4 regions of the Sediminibacillus dalangtanensis genome follow, and region 4 is predicted to be linked to each of the others. Evidence: riboswitches for the same ligand, from Rfam matches in the RefSeq annotation. Region 4 holds a riboswitch; each other region holds the start of a gene.
What was found. A riboswitch is a leader RNA that binds a small molecule or an ion and turns the genes downstream of it on or off. The one in region 4 is predicted to bind S-adenosylmethionine.
Positions count from the first base shown of each region.

Region 1: another riboswitch for S-adenosylmethionine. It lies ahead of ERJ70_RS07295 (SDR family NAD(P)-dependent oxidoreductase); the one in region 4 lies ahead of ERJ70_RS06520 (5-methyltetrahydropteroyltriglutamate--homocysteine S-methyltransferase).
Region 2: another riboswitch for S-adenosylmethionine. It lies ahead of ERJ70_RS13580 (methionine ABC transporter ATP-binding protein); the one in region 4 lies ahead of ERJ70_RS06520 (5-methyltetrahydropteroyltriglutamate--homocysteine S-methyltransferase).
Region 3: another riboswitch for S-adenosylmethionine. It lies ahead of ERJ70_RS18160 (LLM class flavin-dependent oxidoreductase); the one in region 4 lies ahead of ERJ70_RS06520 (5-methyltetrahydropteroyltriglutamate--homocysteine S-methyltransferase).

Region 1 is NZ_CP046956.1:1,423,758-1,429,480, forward strand. Features, by position in the region: gene ERJ70_RS07265 (hypothetical protein) at 1-83, shown strand, start outside; gene ERJ70_RS07270 (GrpB family protein) at 116-631, shown strand; gene ERJ70_RS07275 (SET domain-containing protein) at 650-1,033, opposite strand; gene ERJ70_RS07280 (GyrI-like domain-containing protein) at 1,181-1,681, shown strand; gene ERJ70_RS07285 (VOC family protein) at 1,742-2,509, shown strand; gene ERJ70_RS07290 (Na+/H+ antiporter NhaC family protein) at 2,646-4,061, opposite strand; SAM riboswitch class I at 4,231-4,327, shown strand; gene ERJ70_RS07295 (SDR family NAD(P)-dependent oxidoreductase) at 4,412-5,164, shown strand.
Region 2 is NZ_CP046956.1:2,701,169-2,706,891, reverse strand. Features, by position in the region: gene ERJ70_RS13610 (arsenate reductase family protein) at 492-848, shown strand; gene gcvH (glycine cleavage system protein GcvH) at 982-1,365, shown strand; gene ERJ70_RS13600 (toprim domain-containing protein) at 1,551-1,898, shown strand; gene ERJ70_RS13595 (thioredoxin family protein) at 1,970-2,275, shown strand; gene ERJ70_RS13590 (hypothetical protein) at 2,826-3,152, shown strand; gene ERJ70_RS13585 (TlpA family protein disulfide reductase) at 3,149-3,565, opposite strand; SAM riboswitch class I at 3,735-3,848, shown strand; gene ERJ70_RS13580 (methionine ABC transporter ATP-binding protein) at 3,965-4,990, shown strand; gene ERJ70_RS13575 (methionine ABC transporter permease) at 4,980-5,648, shown strand.
Region 3 is NZ_CP046956.1:3,715,358-3,721,080, reverse strand. Features, by position in the region: gene helD (RNA polymerase recycling motor HelD) at 1-2,079, shown strand, start outside; SAM riboswitch class I at 2,828-2,935, shown strand; gene ERJ70_RS18160 (LLM class flavin-dependent oxidoreductase) at 3,056-4,105, shown strand; gene ERJ70_RS18155 (ATP-grasp domain-containing protein) at 4,167-5,126, shown strand.
Region 4 is NZ_CP046956.1:1,274,122-1,279,844, forward strand. Features, by position in the region: gene ERJ70_RS06510 (class I SAM-dependent methyltransferase) at 1-139, shown strand, start outside; gene ERJ70_RS06515 (heavy metal translocating P-type ATPase) at 518-2,443, shown strand; gene ERJ70_RS06520 (5-methyltetrahydropteroyltriglutamate--homocysteine S-methyltransferase) at 2,461-3,591, opposite strand; SAM riboswitch class I at 3,959-4,063, opposite strand; gene ERJ70_RS06525 (alpha/beta hydrolase) at 4,231-5,181, shown strand; gene ERJ70_RS06530 (TetR/AcrR family transcriptional regulator) at 5,343-5,723, shown strand, end outside.

The DNA of each region.
Region 1 (5,723 bases), 150 kb from region 4:
ACCGGTCGATGCAGCAGGAAGCTCAGCAATCAACCGGATTACATCCAGACACAATAGATAAATATGACAAATTTTTTCGTTAACTGAAAATGAAACGAATAAGAACGAGGAAAGTATGCGAAACGTTGAAGTAGTATCTTACAAGGATCAATGGCCGAATTTGTTCTTGAAAGAGGCAAAGGAGATCAAAGAAGTTTTTGGAGACGAACTAATCGATGTTCATCATATCGGGAGTACGTCTGTTCCTGGATTAGCGGCTAAACCGATTATCGATATCATGCCGGTAGTCCGGGATATCGAGAAGGTAGACAGATACAATCGACAGATGGCTGCAATCGGCTATGAAGGAAAAGGAGAGTTTGGCATCCCGGGACGCAGATATTTTCGAAAAGGCGGCGAAAATCGCAGCCACCATGTTCATATCTTCCAACAAGGAGATAAAGGGGTAACCCGGCATTTGGCATTTCGTGATTTTTTACGGACGCATCCACATGTAGCCCGGAAATATGGGGCCAAAAAACAGGAATTAGCCGGGCAATTCCCATGCAACATAGAGTCGTATATGGATGGAAAAAATCAGCTTGCCCAGGAAATTGAGCAAAAGGCGCTGGCATGGTATCAGAACAATTAAAGACAATCCAAAATGGGTTTATTCGTTTTCCATGTTAAACCAAAGCGGATCATCGTTATCTACATCACCATTATAATTGATCAAAATTTCTTCTCCGGCTTTAATATCTTTATGGGCGAAGTAGTCAAAGGTATGTTTGGAGAAATTGATATCATAGTCCGCATTAGGCTGATAGGAATGGTTGAACAGCATGCCATAACCGAGAACAACCGCCGTGTGATTTTTTCCATATTCAAAAACATAATCATCCAGAACGGTTTGCTCAATGTATTGATGTTGATCATTCGGATAAGGAATGACAGGTGCCTCATGGATGATTTCCCCTTTGGAAATATCACGTGTAGCAAAGACACCGCGGTTAAATTCCCCGTCACTGATCTTAGATGTTCTTATTTCAATCATGCATTTACCTCCAGAAAAAATATTTATCTATACACAATGACACCAATCATCAAGTAATGCAACCATTTTCGGTTATTCTTTTGAAGGGTTAGTTTTTTATGTGGAAAAGAAAGAGAGAAGAGGATTAAAAGAAAGGGTGAAATGGTTTTGAAAGAGAGCTATAAACTTTTGGAAGTGCCGGGTTATCGAGCAGTAGGTTTAAAGTGGGAAGGGGCTTACAAGGATATTGACCAATTAAAACAAACGATTCGACGTATGAATGAAAGAGTGGGAGAACTGGATAAAGCAGTTGAACCTGATGTTCAGCTGGGATTGTCTTATCATCTGCGTCCGGATGGTTTTGTTCATTATTCTGCATACAAGGTAAGTGAGGAACAGCAGGTTCCAAAGGGAATGGTGGAAATCAGAATACCAGCAATGACTTGTTTATATACGGAGCACCAGAAAGGACAGAGTATTGGAGAGACATATTGGAAATTGAACCATTGGCTAGAGTCTAGTTCCTACCGTCCTTTTAAGGAAAAGGGTGTCGATTATTACGACGACTTGCCAATAAAGCATGAAAGATATCCGGCAGACCGGGATGAGGAGAATCCGCATTTTGCTATTTTGATTCCGGTAATCAATCGAGATGAGAAAAAGGCATGACGTTTCTTATATAGTATTGATAGGAGTTACTTACGTATTGAAAAGGAAGGAAGTATCAAAGTGAACGGAAGAACAATCAATCAACCGATTATCAGCAGGGTGGGTGGTGCATTGCTTCACGTGGACAACTTAAAGAAAATGGTCGCCTGGTATGGGGCGTTGTTGAATATGGATGTCACAATTGATAAAGACATCCCGTTCTATGTATTCGATCTGGATAATAACATCAATCTTACGCTTGATGACCATCGCAACATACCTAGCGTTAATAAAAGGTATCCAATCTGTCAGCTGAAGACAAAGGATATCGAAACAACTTACAAAGTGGTACGGGAAGCAAGAATACCAATCACACTTGATTTAAAGCGTCCACATCCCGGCTTGGCTTACTTTAACATACAGGATTCGGAAGGCAATAGCTTGATGATCCTTGAATCGGAATGGATTAATCCAGCTCCAATTAAGCAGAACGATACTTCCCATCCGATCACAAACCATTTAAGTAATATAATCATTCCGGTTCATGATTTGGAAAGGGCGACAGAATGGTATAGCAAGTTGCTCGGTTTTCCGATAAGAAAAGATCGGCAGGATGGCGGCCCCGTTTACTCATTCGACTATGATGGAGGAACTGGAATACTGCTCGATGACAACCGCAACAATCAGGACTTAACTTCCTTTCCTGGTTTTATGTTAAAGGCGAAGGATATTAAAGAGGCTTTTTCCTATGTTCGGAAAAGCGACGTGGAGGTTGTAAGAAATGTTCAACATGATCACTACTTTATCATCAAAGACGCCGAGGAAAATTCGGTCATGATTTGTACTTGAGAATGGTGGGGAAGATGTCAGTGAGAAGAAGTTTTCGTTTTCCATCTTCCCTTTCCTTCCTTTTGAAGATATTCAAGGCAAATTCAGAATCGAAGGTTTCTTGCCTTCATCTACAGGGTTTTTATTTATTTTCCTATCAGGCATAGAAAAAACCTGCTGCAAGATAGCACAGTGTAGCAACTCCGGCACCGGCAGCGCAAAATTTCAGCTTATAGTAAGCATATTCAACCAGTGGCAGCTCCATAATGGAGGCTGTAGTAATCGTTGTATCTCCAAGCGGGGAAGTCATGGCTCCAAATGAACCGCTGGCGAACACTGCACCTACTGTCATTATGATCGGTGCATCGGTGGCAGCAGCCAGGGAGAATCCTAAGGGCATAAACAACCCCCACGTCCCCCAGGAAGAACCAATAAAGTAACCTACAGTCGATCCCAGAACAAATAAAATAGCCGGAATCGTAAATGCAGGAAGAAAACTACCCAGCGTTGAACTGACGAACTGTGAAAAACCTAAATCTTCCGCATTCAGTGATAATGCCCAAACAAGGATCAGCAGAATAATTGCCTGCATCATTTGGTTTCCGCCATCCACGAAATGATACAGCAATTCATTTAACGGCAATTTGCGAATCGCATAGAAAAGGAACGTAACCGTCAAGGTTAAGAATACGGCCAGCAGCATGACGAACGTAGCATCGGCTTGCGTAAACGCATCGAATACCGTTATCGCCCCTTTTGCGCGGCCATCTTGCCAAAGCAAATACAATGACAAACCCAAAAGCAGAAATAATGGGACGATGAGATTCCAAGGCTGGGCTTTCACCAATGATAATTCTTTATCAATGCTGGAACGGTGAAAAGGATGATCTTCGTCACCTTCATCTTTGTGTGGTTCTTTTTCAATGGCTTTAGATGTCCAAAACGTACGAGCAAGACCGAACAGAAGCATGATGATGGCAAAAAAATTAAATGGGATACTCATCAAAAATACGCTATAAGCACTCATTTCCAAACCATTTTTATGAATCCCGTTCTCAACAAGTGAGACCATAAAACCGACAAAAGCGGTTGCGACAGGCAAAAGGACAATGACGGATGAAGTAGAAACATCCATCGTAAATCCGACCTTTTGTCTGGAAATGCTCCATTTGCCCAACAATGATTTAACAACAGGACCAATCATCATAATCCGGAACATCGGCATCATAAAAGTAAAAGGCAGGGTCAACCAGATAAGACCTAAAAGACTCCGCTGAGAATGGATTTTCCCCCCTATCCATTCTGAGAATCCTTTGATTCCGCCAGATATCGTCATCATTCCGACCAGTCCACCGAACAAATATAAGAATCCGATAATTTTAATGTTGGTTTCGTCTGACAACGTTTCGACCATATAAGTGACAGCTTGATCGGACGCACTTAACCATCCTGCTTTTAAAAGGATAGAACCTGCCAGGACACCAAGAACAAGACCAGGTAAAATTCTTTTCAACCAAATGGACAGGGCGATAACGATAGAAAACGGTACGATGGAAAGCCACTCGACTGACAATTGGATCCCTCCTTACGTGATCCTTAGGATTCCCATATAAAGACGTACAATACCTGTCCATCTGTATCTCCAAGCCAAGGTTTAGGCGGTGTAAAAAAAAGGAGGGGATAATTATTCTTACTTGACAACTAGGAATAGTTGCAATTAAGATGTTTTATACAATTGTATATTCTTATCAAGAGAAGTTTAGGGAACTGGCCCGATGATACTTCAGCAACCTCTGTACACAGAAAGGTGCTACATCCAGCATGCTTGAGAGATAAGAGTTAGCAGAACCTTCCATCTTTCTCGGAAGGTTTTTTTGTGTGATATGAATGCCGTCTTGGCCAACAAGGAAAGGGGGAAGTTGAGTGAGAACATTGAATGGAAAAATAGCCGTAGTGACCGGCGGTGCCAGAGGAATCGGCAAAGAGATTGTCAAAAAGCTGGAAGAGGCTGGGTCCACGGTGATTGTTGCCGATAAAGGAATACACGCTGACAAGCTTCAAACTCTTCAATTTGCTGTTGATGTGACGGACAGGAGAGCTGTGGAGCAGTTTTTCCAATCCGTCACCAATAGGTTCGGTACAATCGACATTTTGGTGAATAATGCCGGAATATCCACGATGGCAGAAGTAGTGGAAATGGAGGAAGAAGATTGGGATTCGGTCATGGATGTGAATGCGAAAGGGGTTTTCCTTGCCAGTAAATATGCTGCGAAACAGATGAAAACAGCGGGGAATGGCGGCAAAATCATCAACATATCCTCTCAAGCAGGGAAAAACGGTTATCGGTACATGGGAAGTTATGTTGCTTCTAAGCATGCTGTCCTTGGATTGACAAAAGTTATGGCTTTAGAACTGGCAGCCGACAATATCCTGGTGAATGCCGTGTGTCCAGGCATTATTGAAACCGAAATGAAACGTACAGAACGGGTCTGGGGAGGCGAACTACGCGGTGTGGAAGCAGCTGCGATCGAGGCAGAAGACCATTCCCAAGTCCCTTTGGGAAGAACCGGGTCTCCAGAGGATGTAGCAGACACCGTATTATTCCTGGCATCAAATGCAGCGGACTATATTACCGGTGAAAGTATCAATGTTACAGGCGGAATGACCATGAATTAAGAATGCTTTTTGTCTGAGAAAAAGGTATAAACTGCGCAGTAACTTCCTTTGTAGTCCTTGGGCCTTTTTATAGTAGTGACGTAGTCCAGCGCTACGGAAATACCTTACGCTTTCCGCGGGCAGCTGGTGAGCTTCCTCAAGCTAACGCTCTGCGGGATCTCACCGAGGCCTTTGCTCCCGCAGGAGTCTACAGGTATTTCCTCCGCTGGTAGGGGATTTCTGAATTTTGGTTAGGGGGATACCACATGTTAGCTCTATTTTAGTGCTTTTTCACCTATAATTCAGAAATCTATCTTAAGCGGCGGAAAATGCGACACTCCTGGGGGAAGAGCAGCTTCCGAAGACCCCGACGGCTGGGTCTGCGTCTTCCGGTTAAGCTCTGTGGCGGGTTTCCTCGACCCAAGGGGCAAAGTGGCATATTCAAGTAGAATCCTAGCTGAGGTGCTGCCCCCGGAAAGGAGGGTTGTCCGCAGCACTGGACTTTCACTCAACTTCATTAATGCGCAGTTTTTATCCACCGCTCACCTATTGGGTAAGGTGCAGCAGTCTAAAAAAATAG
Region 2 (5,723 bases), 1.4 Mb from region 4:
CGCTTTCCGCGGGCGGCTGGTGAGCTTCCTCGAGCTGACGCTCTGCGGGATCTCACCGAGGCCTTTCCTCCCGCAGGAGTCTTCGGGTATTTCCTTCGCTGGGACTTTCTCTTGAATTACTTGGGACTGCATGTAGCTAGAAAAACAAGCAAAAAGTCCAAGAGAAGAAGAAAAGACGGAACCCCAACTGTTTTCTTTACCAAGTTAGCTGAAGCCGTGCCCGCGGAAAGCGAAGTATGCTACCGAAGCGTTGGTTACCATTCTTTTTGAATAGGCAATGAAACTTCCAATCACGGTTACTGCGCAGTTTCTGTCTACTACGACGATAATTCAGTAACGAAGCGAAACAAAACACGCAACTTAATTTTCGAAATCACCCAATTTTTATTCCCTCTCAAGCAGACTGCCGTCAAACATGCTTGTTGACAGATTTGCATGAAATATAACAGCAAGATATGATAATATAGGAAGAAATTGAAGGGGGTGCTGCCATGTCATTGAAGTTTTACTGGTATCCAAACTGTGGAACATGCAAAAAAGCAAAAAAATGGCTGGACGACAACGAAGTCGATTATCAGGAAATACATATTGTGGAACAAACGCCATCCAAAAATGAATTGAAAAGTCTCGTGCGAAAAAGCGGACAGCCTGCGAAAAAATTCTTCAATACAAGTGGGAAAAAGTATCGAGAATTAGGCTTGAAGGATAAATTGAAAGAAGCAGATGAAGATCAAATGCTGGAATGGCTTGCTTCGGATGGAATGTTGATAAAGCGGCCAATTTTAGAATCCGAACAGAAAGCAACAGTCGGTTTTAAACCGGAAGTTTATGAAGAAACGTGGAAATAATCTATTGAAGCAAACCACTGGAATTTGCCTTGGGGAGCTACTATATTAGATGAAGGATGTTCGCTTTTTAGATAGTTGAAACAGGACAACAGGACAAGCTAAAGGAAGGAAACAAAAAAGTGGAGGTTTTAGGATGAGTTTACCAAAGGAATTACGTTACTCAGAAGAACATGAATGGGTCAAAGTGGAAGGGGAAAAAGTCCGGATCGGAATTACAGACCATGCACAATCCGAGTTAGGGGATATTGTCTTTGTCGAGCTACCGGAAGTTGGAGACACAATTGAAGCGGACGAACCATTTGGCAGTGTGGAATCCGTCAAGACGGTATCTGAGTTGTATGCTCCAATCAACGGTAAAGTAGTGGAAGTAAACGAAGATCTCGATGATAGCCCTGAATTTGTCAATGAATCTCCATATGAAAAAGCGTGGATGATCGTTGTGGAAACAGAGGACCTTTCACAGGTCGATGAACTGATGAATGCAGATCAATATCAGGAAATGATCGAAGAAGAATAAGCCTCTTCGTATTCGGAGCCTTCTTTTTTATGATATTGCCTATGCCATGCATCAAATAAGAAATAATCAATACAATGATTAAAGAGAGCGAACGCAATCCCTTGTTACCGTAAATGTGACAGGGGATTATTGTTAAGCAAGCTGGCCGCAGTTTTGAACTTACCGACTAAAAGCAGGTGAACGCTATGAATGATGCTGATAAAGTGATTATTGTGGAGGGGCGGACCGACAAGGTACAGATTCAGAAAGTAATCGATGAAAAAATCGAAATTATTTGCACCAACGGTACCTTGGGTGTCGAAAGGCTGGAAGAGCTGTTGATAGAATATGATTTGGATAATAAGGATGTCTTTATACTGGTGGATGAAGATAATGCAGGACATAAATTGCGAAAGCAATTGTCCATCGAACTTCCTCATGCAGAACATATCTATGTAGATAAAACCTTTAGGGAAGTGGCAGCTACTCCTGAGGCGGAATTAGCAGCAGCTCTATTGAGCAGAAGTATAGCGGTGAATCCACTTTATCTATAAGCGGCGAATAAGCCATTTGCAAAACGGAAGAGGGACGGAATCATATGTGGCAAATTAAGAATGAACGCGAATTGAAGGATTTTTCAAAAGGCTTTGTGTTTATTCATACACCTTTTTGCGGGACATGCAAAATGGCTGAGAAAATGCTATTAGTATTAGAACAAATAGAAGAGGTTTCACTTTTCCATGAAATGAATGCCTCTCTTTTTCCAGGTTTCATGCAATCGTATCAAGTAGAAAGTGTTCCCTGTCTGCTAATAGTGGAAAATGGCCGGGTGCAGGAAAAAGTCTACGCTTTTCAGTCATTGATACATATTCAAGAAAAGATGCAGAAATACAGAAATAAAAAGAGCCTAGGACAAAAGAATCGTAACTAAAATGAAAACCGAACGATTTCACCATTCGTTCGGTTTTTTTGATGAGCAAAAAGCCTACCCTTCTCATAAAAAAAGTGCAATTTTCCACTCCGGCAAGGTACTTCGCTTTCAGCGGGCACGGCTTCAGCTAACTTGGCAAAGGATACCGTTTTGTCTAGTTCTGCCTATTGCCGTTACGGATAGAAAGCAAAGCAGCCTGGAAACCAGGAGATTTTTCGTCTTCTTCACTGTTTAGATACCTATCAGCCAATAGAAGAATACGGTTCATTCTTGCCTTGATCATGAGGAAATCAGAGCACAAAAACGTAGCGAAGTATCTTGCCGTAGCGATTCGAAGCACGCATCAAACAACAGGATAAAAAGAGAATATCCAAATATAACCGAACGAATTTGATTGGTATTTAGGATTCGTTCGTTTTTTTGCTTTGGTGGCCATGCTTTTGTCACGGCCTCTTTATTGCACATGCTTACGCTCCAACCAATGTGCCTTTCCTATTTGCAGGAATTACATAGTGGATGGCGAACTACTGTTAAAAGGGAGGCGGTAGATTTGTCAGAACAACTTTTGGTTGAGTGGAAACGACGCCTGGAAAATCGCGATGATTTGTCGCATCTGTATGAGCGAAAGAACTTGGGCATAATTGTGACCGTGGAGGATTACTCTGCTTGGGTAGAAATTCATTCTGGTATGGTTGAACTACATGCTGAACCGCAAAGCTCGTCTGCTGTATCTTTACGACTGGACGTAAAGAAGGACATAGCGGAGAAACTGTTTAACGGAGAGCGGAAGTTGACTGCGTTTCCTGCTGACCTTGCCTCCTGGAAGGGAAGGTACAGGGACTGTTTGCTCTTTGAAACACTACTTTACTTACCTTAATCAAGTTGTCTGCCCAGTGCTTCGACGATGGACAAAAAAGGGGCTTTGTCACCAAACTTATCCGCAATATTGCCCTGCTTGTCAATGATGACAGTAGTGGGAACTCCTTGACAGCGGTACATATCGTAAACGTTTGTCCCTTCATCGGCCAAGGTGGGCTGCTGCAGAAAATTCTTATGAAATGCCTCTGCTTCATCCGGCGAACGCTCTCTCCCGGTCACATTTATAGTCAGCATTTCTACATCCTTTTTATTGATGGTTTTATATAGCTGTTCCTTTTTGGGTAAATCTGCTGCACAGTCAGGGCACCAGGATGCCCAGAAGGTAAGCACGATAACCTTGCCTAGATCTTTTTTCAGTTGATAGGTCTTGTCCGAATTCAATATCGGAAGCTCAAAAATCGGGGCTTTCATCCCACCACTCCTTACTTCTCTGTATGTTATTCTCATTCATCATCCTATCATACCTGAAATTGGAAAACGATTATTGCACTTCTTATTAATGAATTAGCTTGACACCCTACTGTCCTGATGCTAAAATCCTATTTAGCGCTTAAGGAACGACCTAATTAAATATAGCAATCTCTTATCAAGAGAGGTGGAGGGACTGGCCCTTTGAAGCCCGGCAACCGTTAACCAGTTTACTGGTTAAAATGGTGCCAATTCCTGCGAAGCAACGAGCTTTGGCAGATGAGAGAACGTGAAAGTAGTATTACTGCGTCTTTCTGTTCTCTTGTGAACGGAAAGGCGTTTTTTAATGCCCGCTAAAGATATATTAGGTAGTTCGGCAAGTACTGCTGAGGAGGAAGAAAGTTGATCACAATTAAAGGCTTGAAAAAAGTTTATCCGGCCAAGCATCAGGATGTCCTCGCTGTCGATAATCTCAACTTGGAAGTAAGCAAAGGTGAAATATTCGGAGTGATCGGCTACAGCGGTGCTGGTAAAAGCACCTTCATCCGACTGCTTAATCGGCTGGAAGATCCGACTGAAGGACAAATCTATATTGATGGGAAAGAAATTTCCGCAATGAGAAAGCAACAGCTGCGTAAATCACGCCAGGAAATAGGAATGATTTTTCAACATTTCAACTTACTCTGGTCCCGTACCGTTCGTGACAATATTGCTTTTCCTCTGGAAATAGCAGGTATTCCGAAGGGAAAAAGGAGAGCCAGGGTAGATGAACTGATAGAATTAGTCGGACTTAAAGGAAGAGAGGATGCCTATCCTTCCCAATTAAGCGGGGGGCAAAAACAGCGGGTCGGTATTGCCAGAGCGTTGGCCAATAATCCAAAGGTGCTGTTATGTGATGAAGCCACATCGGCGCTTGACCCGGATACGACAGATGCCATTTTGCGGTTGCTTGTGGATATTAATGAAAAATTAGGATTAACCATTATTTTGATTACACACGAGATGCATGTCATTCGCAAGATTTGCCACCGAGTCGCTGTGATGGAGTCTGGCAGAGTAGCAGAGCAAGGCGATGTGTTGGATGTTTTTCTGCATCCGCAACAGCCGGTAACCAAGCGGTTTGTGGAGCAGGTCATGGGGGACAAGGATCAAGAAGAGTCGCTCCATTTACTGGAAAATTATCAGAGCGGGAAAGTCGCCAGGCTTCATTTTGTTGGGGAAACAACCAATCAGGCGTTGATAAGCCAGGTGTCAAAGCAGTTTGATGTGGCTGTCAATATTCTTCAGGGTAAAATAACTCAAACACAAAAAGGGGCATATGGAACCTTGTTTGTCCATATGGATGGCTCTGACGAGGAGATAGCAAGAGCGATTGCCTTTATTAAAACTACCTCTGTTGAAGTGGAGGTGGATGCAGATGCTGAGTGAACTTTTTCCAAACGTGAAAATGGAGGATATTTGGACAGCGATCGGTGAAACATTCTATATGACATTGATATCTCTCGCAGGAACGGTCGTTCTGGGAATCTTGCTGGGACTTCTGTTATTTCTTACAGCCAAAGGTGGTTTGTGGCAGAATAAAATACTGAACTTCCTGGCTGCGGGACTAGTTAATATTTTTCGGGCAATTCCTTTTATTATTTTAATTTTATTGCTTTTCCCGTTCACGGATTTTCTTATCGGCACGATTCGTGGTCCGAAAGCGGCTTTGCCCGCATTGATTATCGGTTCTGCACCGTTCTATGCAAGGTTGGTGGAAATCGGCCTGAAGGAAGTAGATAAAGGTGTAGTGGAAGCTGCAAAAGCGATGGGAGCAAAAACGCACACGATCATTTTCAAGGTTCTGATTCCGGAATCAATACCTGCTCTGGTATCCGGGATTACCGTAACAGCAATTGCTTTAATCGGTTATACGGCTGTTGCCGGAGTGATTGGCGCCGGGGGACTTGGGGACTTTGCGTACTTTTACGGTTTTCAACGGCACGATTTTGACGTGGTGTTTGTCTGTACCGTATTAATCGTAATAATTGTATTTATTTTTCAATTTATCGGCGATTATATCGCAAATAAATTAGATAAAAGATAAGGCAATTTCCATTATACAGTTATCCTGTAGCGGAACGTAGCAATACCGCAGGTGGAAATGGTCAAAATTATAACC
Region 3 (5,723 bases), 1.7 Mb from region 4:
CAGCTGAGCGAGCAATTGAAGACACTGGCCAGATTAAAAGAATCCCCTTACTTTGGCAGGATTGATTTTCGGGAGGATGGCGAACAGGAAGCGGATAAAATCTACCTGGGCATCGCTTCGTTGATGGATGAACAAGAAGACGAGTTTCTTGTCTACGATTGGCGGGCCCCGATTTCGAGCCTTTATTATGACTATCCGCCCGGACGTGCGGCATACCAAACCACGGAAGAAACGATCAACGGGGAAATAAAGCTGAAAAGACAATATATTATCCGAAACAGTCAGTTGAAGGGGATGTTTGATACTGGACTAACCATTGGTGACCACTTGCTGCAGTCCGTGCTCGGCAACAATGCCAGCACCCAGATGAAGAGCATTGTTGCCACCATCCAAAAAGAGCAAAACCAGATTATCCGCAATGAGAAAAACGATTTGTTGATTGTCCAAGGGGTTGCCGGGAGCGGGAAAACGTCCGCTGCTTTACAGCGTGTCGCGTATTTATTGTATCGCTACCGGGAAGTATTATCTTCGGATAATATGGTGTTGTTCTCTCCCAATCCGCTGTTCAACAGCTATGTATCCACGGTTTTACCTGAGCTGGGAGAAGAGAACATGCAGCAGACGACCTTTCATGAATATTTGGAACAGCGCCTAGGCGGTCGTTTTGACATTGAAACGCCTTTTGCCCAAATGGAATATTACCTGGCTGCAAGCCAGGAACCGGATTATAATACGCGGCTATCCGCGATGACGTTCAAGGCGGGAATGCAGTATAAACAATTAATGGATCAGTTTATCGAAGGATTGCATACTGGCGGAATCGAATTCAGGAATGTCACTTTTCGTGGAACGGTGATCGTCGATAAAAAATTGATAGCGGAATACTTTTATGGGCTTGATCCGGCGATGAATCTCCCGAATAGGATGGAGGCGACTGCCAAATGGTTATTGAAACAAGTGGACAAGTATGCAAAGGGACAGCTGCAGGAGGACTGGGTATTGGAAGAAGGACAGCTTTTAGAAAAAGAAGACTTTCTTTCGGTGTACCAGCAATTACAGGAAGAGGACGCATCCTCTGATGACCCTTATTATGACTTTGTACGCGAAGAGGAACTGCTCCGTCAAAAGGTGATTGACGATAACTTCCAGCCGTTGCGCCAAAAAATAAAGCGCCGGCGCTTCTTTCATGCGGAAAAAACTTTTCACAAGCTGTTTGATGCTGAGTTAGTAGTCGATGGAGTAAAGCTTCCGGAAAATTGGCCGGCAATTTGCCGGCAATCACTGGAGTTACTGGAGCAAAGAAAATTAACCTGGGAAGAAGCTGCACCATACTTATACTTTTATAATCGACTGGTCGGCTTTCAGGTGAATCGGTCCATCAGGCATTTATTCATCGACGAAGCCCAGGATTACTCCCCGTTCCAGTTTGCTTATTTCCAAGAGGTTTTCCCTCTTAGCAGGATGACGCTTTTAGGGGATTACAACCAAGCGATTTATGCGCATGCCTCCACGGAAGAAACCCTGCTTTCTTCTGAATTGGAAGCAAAGCACGAACGGATCACCCTGACAAGAAGTTATCGTTCCACGAGGCAAATTGTGGAGTTTACCAAAGCCTTTATGCCAGGCGGCGATGTCATTGAGCCGTTCAACCGGGAAGGTTCAAAGCCATTGTTAACCCAAGTACCTGATAAACAAAAGTTAAAACAGCAACTACTGCAGACAATAAAAGGCTATACCGCTGCAAATCACCAAACGATCGCTGTCATATGCAAAACGATGGAGGAGAGCCGGGAGGCGTATCAATTATTACGCGAGGAAACAGAAGCAAAGCTGATGGATGAAGAAACGCACACCTTTCAAAAAGGGCTGCTTGTGATACCTGCTTATCTGGCAAAAGGAATTGAGTTTGATGCGGCGATTATCTATAATGCTTCCGCTGCTCAATATTACCGGGAACTGGAGCGGAATTTGCTTTACACGGCATGTACGAGGGCGATGCATGAACTGGCTGTGTTCTCGATCGGTCCAGTGTCCGCCTTTTTGCAACAGCTACCGGAAGACTTGTATGACAGGGCTTAGGCAAGAGAAATCTAACCATTTCCGTCCGAATTGGGCGTCAGCCAAAACAAGCACACTTTTCCTAGACTTTATTGTTTCGTCTTGAGAGTTGATAGAAACTATGCAGTAACTTTAATGGGAAGCTCCGTTGCCTATTCAAAAAGCGTGTTACCCACCGCTTCGGTAGCATACTTCGCTTTCCGCGGACACGGCTTCAGCTAACTTGGTAAAGAAAACCGCTTTACCAAGTGGATCTTCAGCTCGCGCTGTTCCCGCTGGAGTCTTCGTATGCTACCTGCGCTAAGAAGTTTGCTGATTATCGCAGGCATTAAACCTCTTAATAAAACGCTTGTGAGGATATGTACGTCTTTTCCTCTTCTCTCGGTCTTTCTGCTTGTTTTCCTAGAAATGTCTTTTGATAAGATGTTTCATGCTATTGAATGAAGAAAAATATGTCTAGTATACTCGCTTAAAAACAGGAAGCTATTCCTAGCTGAGGAAATACCCGGAGACTCCTGCGGGAGCAAAGGCCTCGGAGAGATCCCGCAGAGCGTTAGCTCGAGGAAGCTCACCAGCCGCCCGCGGAAAGCGTAGGGTATTTCCTCAGCGCTGTTCTCCAACCTAAATAAAGGCCGGATGTCAGGAAGACACATTCAAGTTAATTCACAGTTTATAGGTTTTATGAAAAACAAAATCAATGTAATTAGGGAAATCAACCAGTTGCAATTAACCCGAGTTATTTGATAAGATTACTTCAACCGAATAACGATTCTTATGAAGAGAGGCGGAGGGAAAGGCCCGATGAAGCCCGGCAACCCACTGATAATTCAGGAAGGTGCCAAATCCTGCAGAGTAAATGTACTCTGAGAGATAAGAAGCAGATTGACAAAAAAGCCTTCTTCCTCTCCGGGAGAAGGCTTTTTTATAACACTCGGTTTCGACTAAGGTCTTATTCGGAAACAAAAAATCATTAGTATTCAGGCAGGGGAGAGATAACATGAAGTATGGATTTTGGCTGCCGATTTTCGGCGGATGGTTGCGAAACGTAGAGGATGAACAGATGCCCCCAACCTTTGATTATGCCAAACAAGTGATTCAGTCAGCAGAAAAATGGGGCTATGATACCACGCTGATTGCTGAGTTATATTTAAACGACATAAAAGGAATCGATGCCGATTCCCTGGAAGCATGGTCGACAGCAGCCGGACTGGCAGCAGTGACGGAAAAAATTGAAATCATGACCGCGGTACGTCCCGGGTTCCACAATCCTGCTGTAGCAGCAAAAATGGCAGCGAACATTGATCATATCAGTAACGGCCGGTTCACACTGAACGTTGTCTCAGCGTGGTGGGAAGAAGAAGCGAAACAATATGGTGGAGCGTTTACCGCTCACGATGAGCGGTATGACCGGACAGAAGAATTTCTGGATGTGTTAAAAGGGATGTGGCAGGAAGAGACATTCTCTTACCATGGCAACTATTATGAAGTGAACAATGCCAAGCTGGCTCCCAAGCCGGTTCAAAAACCTTATCCGACTGTGTATGCGGGAGGCGAAAGCGACCGTGGCAAACAGGCGATTGTCGATTCCTGTGACGCTTATGTCATGCACGGAGGCACGGTCGATGAAATTGCAAGCAAGATAGCGGAAATGAAGGTTCGGCGGGAAGAAGCCGGCCAGCCAGCATTCCACTCGTTTGGTATGGCGGCTTATGTAATTTGCCGAGACACTGAGGAAGAAGCACTGGAAGAATGGAGACGAATTACCGATGTGAAGGATACGGCTGGATATGCCGGTTACCAGGATTTTATCAGCAAGTCACAGCTGGAGCAGCAGGTGAAACGGAACGATTACTCGGTTTCGAATCGGGGTCTTCGTCCAAATTTAATTGGTACACCGGAACAAATTGCGGAACGGATCGCGGCATATGAAGAAGCAGGATTGGATTTACTGTTATTGCAGTTTTCCCCGCAACTTGAAGAGATGAAACGTTTTTCAGAACAAGTGATGCCGCTTGTGGAGGAAAAAAGACGCCAGTTATTTAAATAAAAAGACGCCAGTTATTTAAATAACTTGAAACGAAACCACACCAAGGAGAGGAGACGGCAGAATGAGCAAAGTATATGTAATCCATGAAAACAGTGAGTGGACCGAACACCTGACCAAACGATTGGAGGAGCTGGAGGTTCCTTATGAAGAATGGTTTTTAGACCAGGGGATGGTCGATTTAACAGAAGAACCACCCGAAGGGATCTTTTATAGCCGGATTAGTGCTTCATCCCATACAAGAGATCATCGATATGCCCCTGAATTGACGGAGGCGGTTTTAGCATGGCTGGAGCGACACGGGCGCACGGTGATCAATGGCAGCAGTGCACTTCGACTTGAATTGAGCAAGGTCAATCAGTATATGGCGTTGAATGAAGCGGGAATCCGTACTCCGAAAACGCTGGCAGCTGTCGGCAAGGAGCAGATTGTGGATGCGGCTGAAAAACTCAATGCAGCATCATTCATCACGAAACACAACAGGGCAGGAAAAGGGTTGGGAGTTCAGTTGTTCCATACCATCGACGGATTGAAGGAGTACTTGGATGGCCCCGATTTTGATGAGCCGGTCGATGGCATCACCCTTGTTCAGGAATATATACAGGCACCCGAGCCATATATTACCCGCTGTGAATTCATCGACGGAAAGTTTCTATACGCTGTTCAGGTCGATACGTCGGAAGGATTCGAATTATGTCCTGCAGATGCCTGCACAATCGATGACTTGTTCTGCCCAGTGGGAGAACAACCGGAGGATCAATCAAAGTTCCGCATTGTGGAGAATTTCAACGAGCCGATTATTGAAAAGTATGAACAATTCCTGGCGGACAATGGTATCCGGGTGGCAGGGATTGAGTTCATTTTCAATCAAGATGGAGAGCTTTTCACTTATGACGTCAATACAAACACCAATTATAATTCCGAAGCAGAAGCCAAAGCAGACAAGTATGGCATGCTGGAAATGGCAAGGTTTTTGAAGCGGGAGTTGGAAGCAGTGCAACAGAAAAACGCTGTTTCTATCTAAATAGCAGCATGAATTGGTTATATTCCACCCAGGGGTGTTTTCTTGCATCTATCTTTATGATTATAAACAGGCGGGAGAAGGCTTTGGCTGAATGCTACGGCTCATCCATTCTGATTTGAGAAATTTTGCCAGGATGAATAATCTTTAAAGACCCAAAATAATCCTGTCTTTCAATTTTCATAAGAACATTTAGCTTCACAAATTTATTCTCGGGGCCTTAGAGGGATAAGAAAGATCACGGTTTCTCTAGAATCTGAAAGGGGTTATCCATCGTTTCTCGGATAACCCCTTTTGTCCTGTATAGGAAATGATAAATTTGACTGTCTGTGGAAAATTATTGGCTGAACCAGCCACGTCCAGCTCCAGCGCCTACCCCCTCGAGGTCTTAAGCCCACCCTCTGTGTGGCAAAAAGCGCCACGCCGAGGCTGTTCTTAAGCTTGTCGGAGGCCCCGACGATGTGGGTCATGCAGGCGTTGCCACAGGACGTGGCGGCTCTAGCCTGTACTCCTTTAAACAGGCGCTTGCGCCTTTGTCCTGTTTATTATATTTGACGAATGTTTGAAAGAAACCCTATAATATTTAATATCTTTGGCAAA
Region 4 (5,723 bases):
TGATGAGCTGGGGGATTTTCATTACAAGCAATGGGATGAAAAAGCCGGGTTCATCTATCGATCAAAACGGTTTGATCATCGCAACCAAAATGGACAGCTGGGATTCGTGTCTTTGATAGTGGATGCGATTAAGCGGTAACCCTGCGCTCCTTGAAAGCGGGAGACGGATCAGCCAGTACATAGAATGCGATATTGCCAAGAGAAATAATTTGTCGGTGGATTTTTCGCTTTAGGAAAAATTCGCCGTGTTAAGCTGTCTGCAGCAAAAATGCTGCAGGCGGTTTTTTTTCTTTTTTAGATGAAATAGTGAATTGTAAAGCCCGAACTCTATCCAATTAATCTAAATAAAATAGGGAGTAAACAAGCAGTTGTGATTAACAGACAGAACGTGTTGCTCCCGATTTTAAAATAATGGTAGTTTAGGCTTGATTTCCTCTCGGAATTATTTATAATTAAAGTTAAATAATAATTATTATAATGTGATAAGATTTATTAAGAATGAGAGGAAGTGTTGGAGATGAGCTCCGAAGTCGTTGATGCGGGAACTGCAAAGGAAAAAACAGCATGCACTCCCATCAGCAAATTAGTTGATGGAATGATATTGCACGGTGAACTTATAGCGGCTATCATCAGTGGCCTGCTCGTGTTGACGGCCTGGTCGATGGAGGATAAAATAACGGAGCCATTGTACATTTTTCTGCATCTTGCAGCGTTTTTGATCGGCGGATTTGCAAAAGCGAAGGAAGGCATAATCGAAACCATTCAGGACAGGAAACTGAATGTCGAAATGCTGATGGTATTTGCTGCAATAGGCTCAGCGGCAATAGGTTACTGGACAGAAGGAGCCATTTTGATTTTTATCTTTGCTTTAAGCGGGGCTCTGGAGACTTATACGATGAATAAAAGTCAAAAGGAGCTTTCCGGCTTAATGGATTTGCAGCCGCAAACAGCGGTGCGGCTTGTAAACGGAAAAGAAATGGCAGTAGCGGTTTCGGAATTGGCGGTGGGTGATCTTGTTTTCATTAAAGCAGGAGAAAGCGTACCTGCAGATGGACAGATAAGCAGAGGAAGCACTTCGTTGGATGAGTCAGCGATAACTGGTGAAGCATTTCCGGTGGAAAAACAGAAAGGTGACAACGTATTTGCCGGTACAATCAATCTGAATGGCGCCATTACTGTTGAAGTCAGCAAACCTGCTGATGAGACACTGTTCCAAAAAATCATCTATCTAGTCCAATCTGCTCAGAGTGAAAAGTCACCATCCCAGCTTTTTATCGAACGATTTGAAGGTTCTTATGTGAACGTAGTCTTGCTTGCTGTTCTATTGATGATGGTGATTCCCCCTTTTGTAATTGCTTGGAGCTGGCAGGAAACGATTTATCGTGCCATGGTGCTCCTGGTGGTAGCTTCACCGTGTGCATTGGTCGCTTCCATCATGCCGGCGATGCTATCATCGATTTCCAAAGGTGCCCGAAGCGGTATTCTGTTTAAAGGCGGAATCCATCTGGAAAAACTGTCCCGAATCAAGGTTGTAGCCTTCGATAAGACAGGTACGCTGACAGTAGGGCATCCTCACGTTACCGATGCTTATTTCCGTGATGACGATGTGAGTATTTTAGAAAATATCCGGGCGATAGAAGCGAACTCCAATCATCCCTTGGCTCAATCGATTGTACGATATGCAGAATCACAAAAATACTTCCCGAAGTCTTTACCTGAACAAGTAATCGAGGAACGCGGCCACGGGATTAAGGCAGTATTGGGAGAATCGAGTTGGAAAATAGGCAGTGCTGAATTTGTCGGAAGCGAAGAGGCAGCCGAATTTCAAGGAGGAATTGCCGGTCGGTTGGCTGCAGAGGGAAAGACGGTTGTTTTTGCTGCCGACGAGAGGGGGATCGCTGCAGTGATAGCCCTCAAAGACACGGTTAGACCGGAAACGGCTGCGGCATTAAAAACATTGCAAAAAAATGGCATTACGACCGTTATGCTGACCGGGGACAACGAAAAAACTGCTGCAGCAATAGCAGCGGAATGTGGAATCGATGATTTTAAGGCAGCGTGTCTGCCTGATGAGAAGTTAACTTATATCGACCGATTGAAAGATCAGTATGGAACGGTCGGCATGGTCGGTGACGGCATCAATGATGCACCCGCCCTGGCCACGGCTAATGTGGGAATAGCCATGGGGGCAGGTACCGATGTGGCACTGGAAACAGCAGATATCGTCTTGATGAAAAATGACTTAAGCAAGATCGCCGACGCTGTATCGCTTTCTCGGCGAATGAACAGGATCGTTAAACAAAATGTTTTCTTTTCTGTTGCTGTCATTCTGTTATTGATCATGACCAATTTTCTGCAGCTTCTCGATTTGCCATTAGGAGTAATCGGCCATGAAGGCAGTACGATTCTGGTTATTTTAAATGGGCTGCGGCTTTTGCGCTAGCTGGCAGTCTCCGATTGTCAGCTATGCCAGACTTCATCCGCAATGTTTATAATGTGCTTTAATTTCGCCCACTGTTCTTCTTCTGTCAGCAGGTTTCCTTCTTCTGTTGAGGCAAAACCGCATTGCGGGCTCAAGCATAGCTGATTTTTGTCTACATATTCCGCAGCTTGTTCGATGCGTTTCTTGATCAACTGTTTGTCCTCTAAATTACCGTGTTTGGAGGTGACCAGTCCTAAAACAATTTGCAAATCTGAACGATTGACAAAACGTAGTGGCTCGAATCCACCGGAACGATCGTCGTCATATTCAAGAAATAGACCGTCTACATCCAAACCGCCGAAAATCACTTCAGAAACAGCGTCATAACCACCAGAAGCGGCCCAGGTGGACTGATAGTTTCCCCGGCAAATGTGCATGGTAATGATCAGGTCATCTGGTTTATCGGCAATAGATTCGTTGATACATCGGGCAAAAAAGCGGCTGAGTTCGTCTGGGTCCTGTCCATTTTCACGTATCCGCGCACGTCCGTCTTCCGAGAAGAACAACGACCAGGATGTGTCATCGAGTTGTAAATAGCGACAGCCGGCATCATAAAAAGTTTGGATCGCTTTTTTGTACGCAGTGGTTAAGTCAGCGAAAAAGACTTCCTGGTCTTCATAAGGAGAGTATTCCAGTTTTCCGCGGAAATACAACATGTTGGGACTCGGTATCGTCATTTTGGCGGTATGGTCTCCGGCTATGTTATGTAAAAATTTATAATCTTCCACCATTGGATGCTCGCTGAAATTGACTTTTCCTGTGATTTTAATTCCGCGTGCTTTCGTTTTTGTACCATGGAATTGAATACCGCTTTCCGGTACGTAAGCTTCTACGCCATCAAGTTGCTCCAGAAAGTCGAAGTGCCACCAGGAACGGCGGAATTCTCCGTCTGTCACAGCCTGAAGACCCGCCTGTTTTTGTTTTTCCACTGCCCGGATAATCTCCTCGTCTTCCACGTTTCGAAGTTGTTCTGCTGTTATTTCTCCATTTTGCCGTTGCAAACGTGCCTGTTTAAGCCTTTCCGGACGCAGCAAGCTGCCGACATGATCTCCCTTAAACGGTGGGGTAGGAAGCACGTTTACAGGTTGGTCAAATTGATTTTTTTCCATAAGAATCTTCCTTTCAACTAGTGAGTTAATGTTGGTTCCTAATGATGGTGCTTTTGCATAAAGATAGTAACGTAGATTGGGATTGTGCTTGATTTCCTTCTGTTTGAACAAGGTTAACCAATCGCTCCAGCACAATAGTTATTTGTTTGTTGGAGGCGCCTGTTTCAAGAAACACTATGCATCCTTTTCCCATAGTTGGAAAACAGTACGCAGACTATCATCGCAGGTATTTCCACAGCATGATACTAGCACCCAACTTGTAAAGGAAAGCTGGAAATCACTTTTACCGGTTTTCCTCCACTTAAAAGTGCAAGCCAAAAAAACAAAAAAGAGTCTTCTAAGAAGAAGGCTCTTTTAATCCACGTTCTTCTTATCTGCTAGACACATATGTCTACTGGATTTAGCACCATGCCGAATTTGGCTGGTTGCTGAGGTGTCTTCGGGCCAGTCCCTCAACCTCTCTTGATAAGCGCTTTATTCAATTTGCATGATTAATTGTCATTAACCATACACTAAATGAAAAAGAAACACAACAGAATTTTTCAAATTTTCATTGCTGCAATAAAATGAATGCGCTTCCAATTTATTTCCGCTATAATGATAAAAAGATAGTTAAATAGATTTATAAGAGGGGATGGAATGAAAAAGAGAATAGGTTGGATTACCGGTGGCATTGTGGTTCTGCTAACAGTTGCGCTTCTGGGTGGAAGTAATTATTTTTATAACCAGGGAGTCAATCGGGGGGAACAAGTCGAACTTTATAGCGAAGAGCCACCGGTGTTGCCGAGTAGCGAGGCAGACCGTAAATTGTTGGCAGAAGCGCAGGACTGGTTTGCCGCTAAGAAACTCAAAGAATTGGAAATGACATCCTATGATGGATTGAACCTAAAGGCTCATTATTTGCAAAATCCGCAAGAGTCCGGGAAAGCAGTTATACTGGCACATGGCTATCGAGGTTATGGGCAGCAAATGGGTGACCTAGCCAAATTTTATTATGATCATGGATTTTCGATTCTTATGCCGGATGCACGTGGCCATGGGGAGAGCGAAGGGGATTATATCGGTTATGGCTGGCACGATCGCCTGGATTACCAAGGATGGATAAAACGGTTAATCGATGATTATCGAATGGATAGCATCTTTTTGCATGGTAATTCAATGGGAGCCGCATTAGTATTGATGACCAGCGGAGAAGATTTGCCTTCTCAAGTAAAAGGAATTATTGCGGATAGTGGATATACGGATGTAAGTGAGGAATTGTCTCATCAACTTCGGCATTTGTATCATCTGCCTGCTTTTCCCTTGATATCTATCACTAGTGGTATGACTAAACTTCGCGCTGGTTACTGGTTTGGCGAGGCTTCGGCCATTGAGCAGGTCAAAGACAACACCCGGCCGTTGTTTATTATACATGGCGACCGGGATGAACTCGTCCCCACCGAAATGGCGCATCGATTGTACGAGGCAGCCGATAGCGAAAAACAGTTGTGGATCGTACCGGGAGCTGGGCATACGGATGCTTACGCCGCTGCGACTGCCGAATTTCAAAAACGATTGGAAGCATTTATCGAGTCGGCTCTTGGTTTCTGAAACGGAAAGAATTTTCCTCTTTAACGAAAGGCATCTTTGTCAGGATTGTAAGCGTTTTTGGCAAAGAGGAGAGTTTAGTTATAATAAAAATATATTTGAAACGATACCGTCCAGGTTGTATAGTAAAGGGCATAAAATATGATAATCAAGAGGAGATTTTCATGGGCAGACATTCTAGAAAAGTAGAAATACTTACTGCTGCATCCAAAATCGTCAGCGAACGAGGGATATTTAATCTGACCTTGGAAGCTGTTGCGGAGGAAGCTGGTATCAGTAAGGGAGGATTATTGTACCATTTTCCTTCCAAAGAAGCCCTGGTAGAAGGAATGGTGGAACACTTGACCAATAACTATCGGGAAAAAATCGCCAACAATGCAGAAATGGATCCGGAAGAAAAAGGGCAGTGGGTGCGTGCCTATGTAAACGTCACTTTTAATCAAGTATATCAAAATAAAGACATGAATGCCGGATTGCTGGCAGCAAAGGCGGTCAATGAAAAACTGCTTGATCCCATTCGGGAACTGTATGCTGAATGGCAGCAG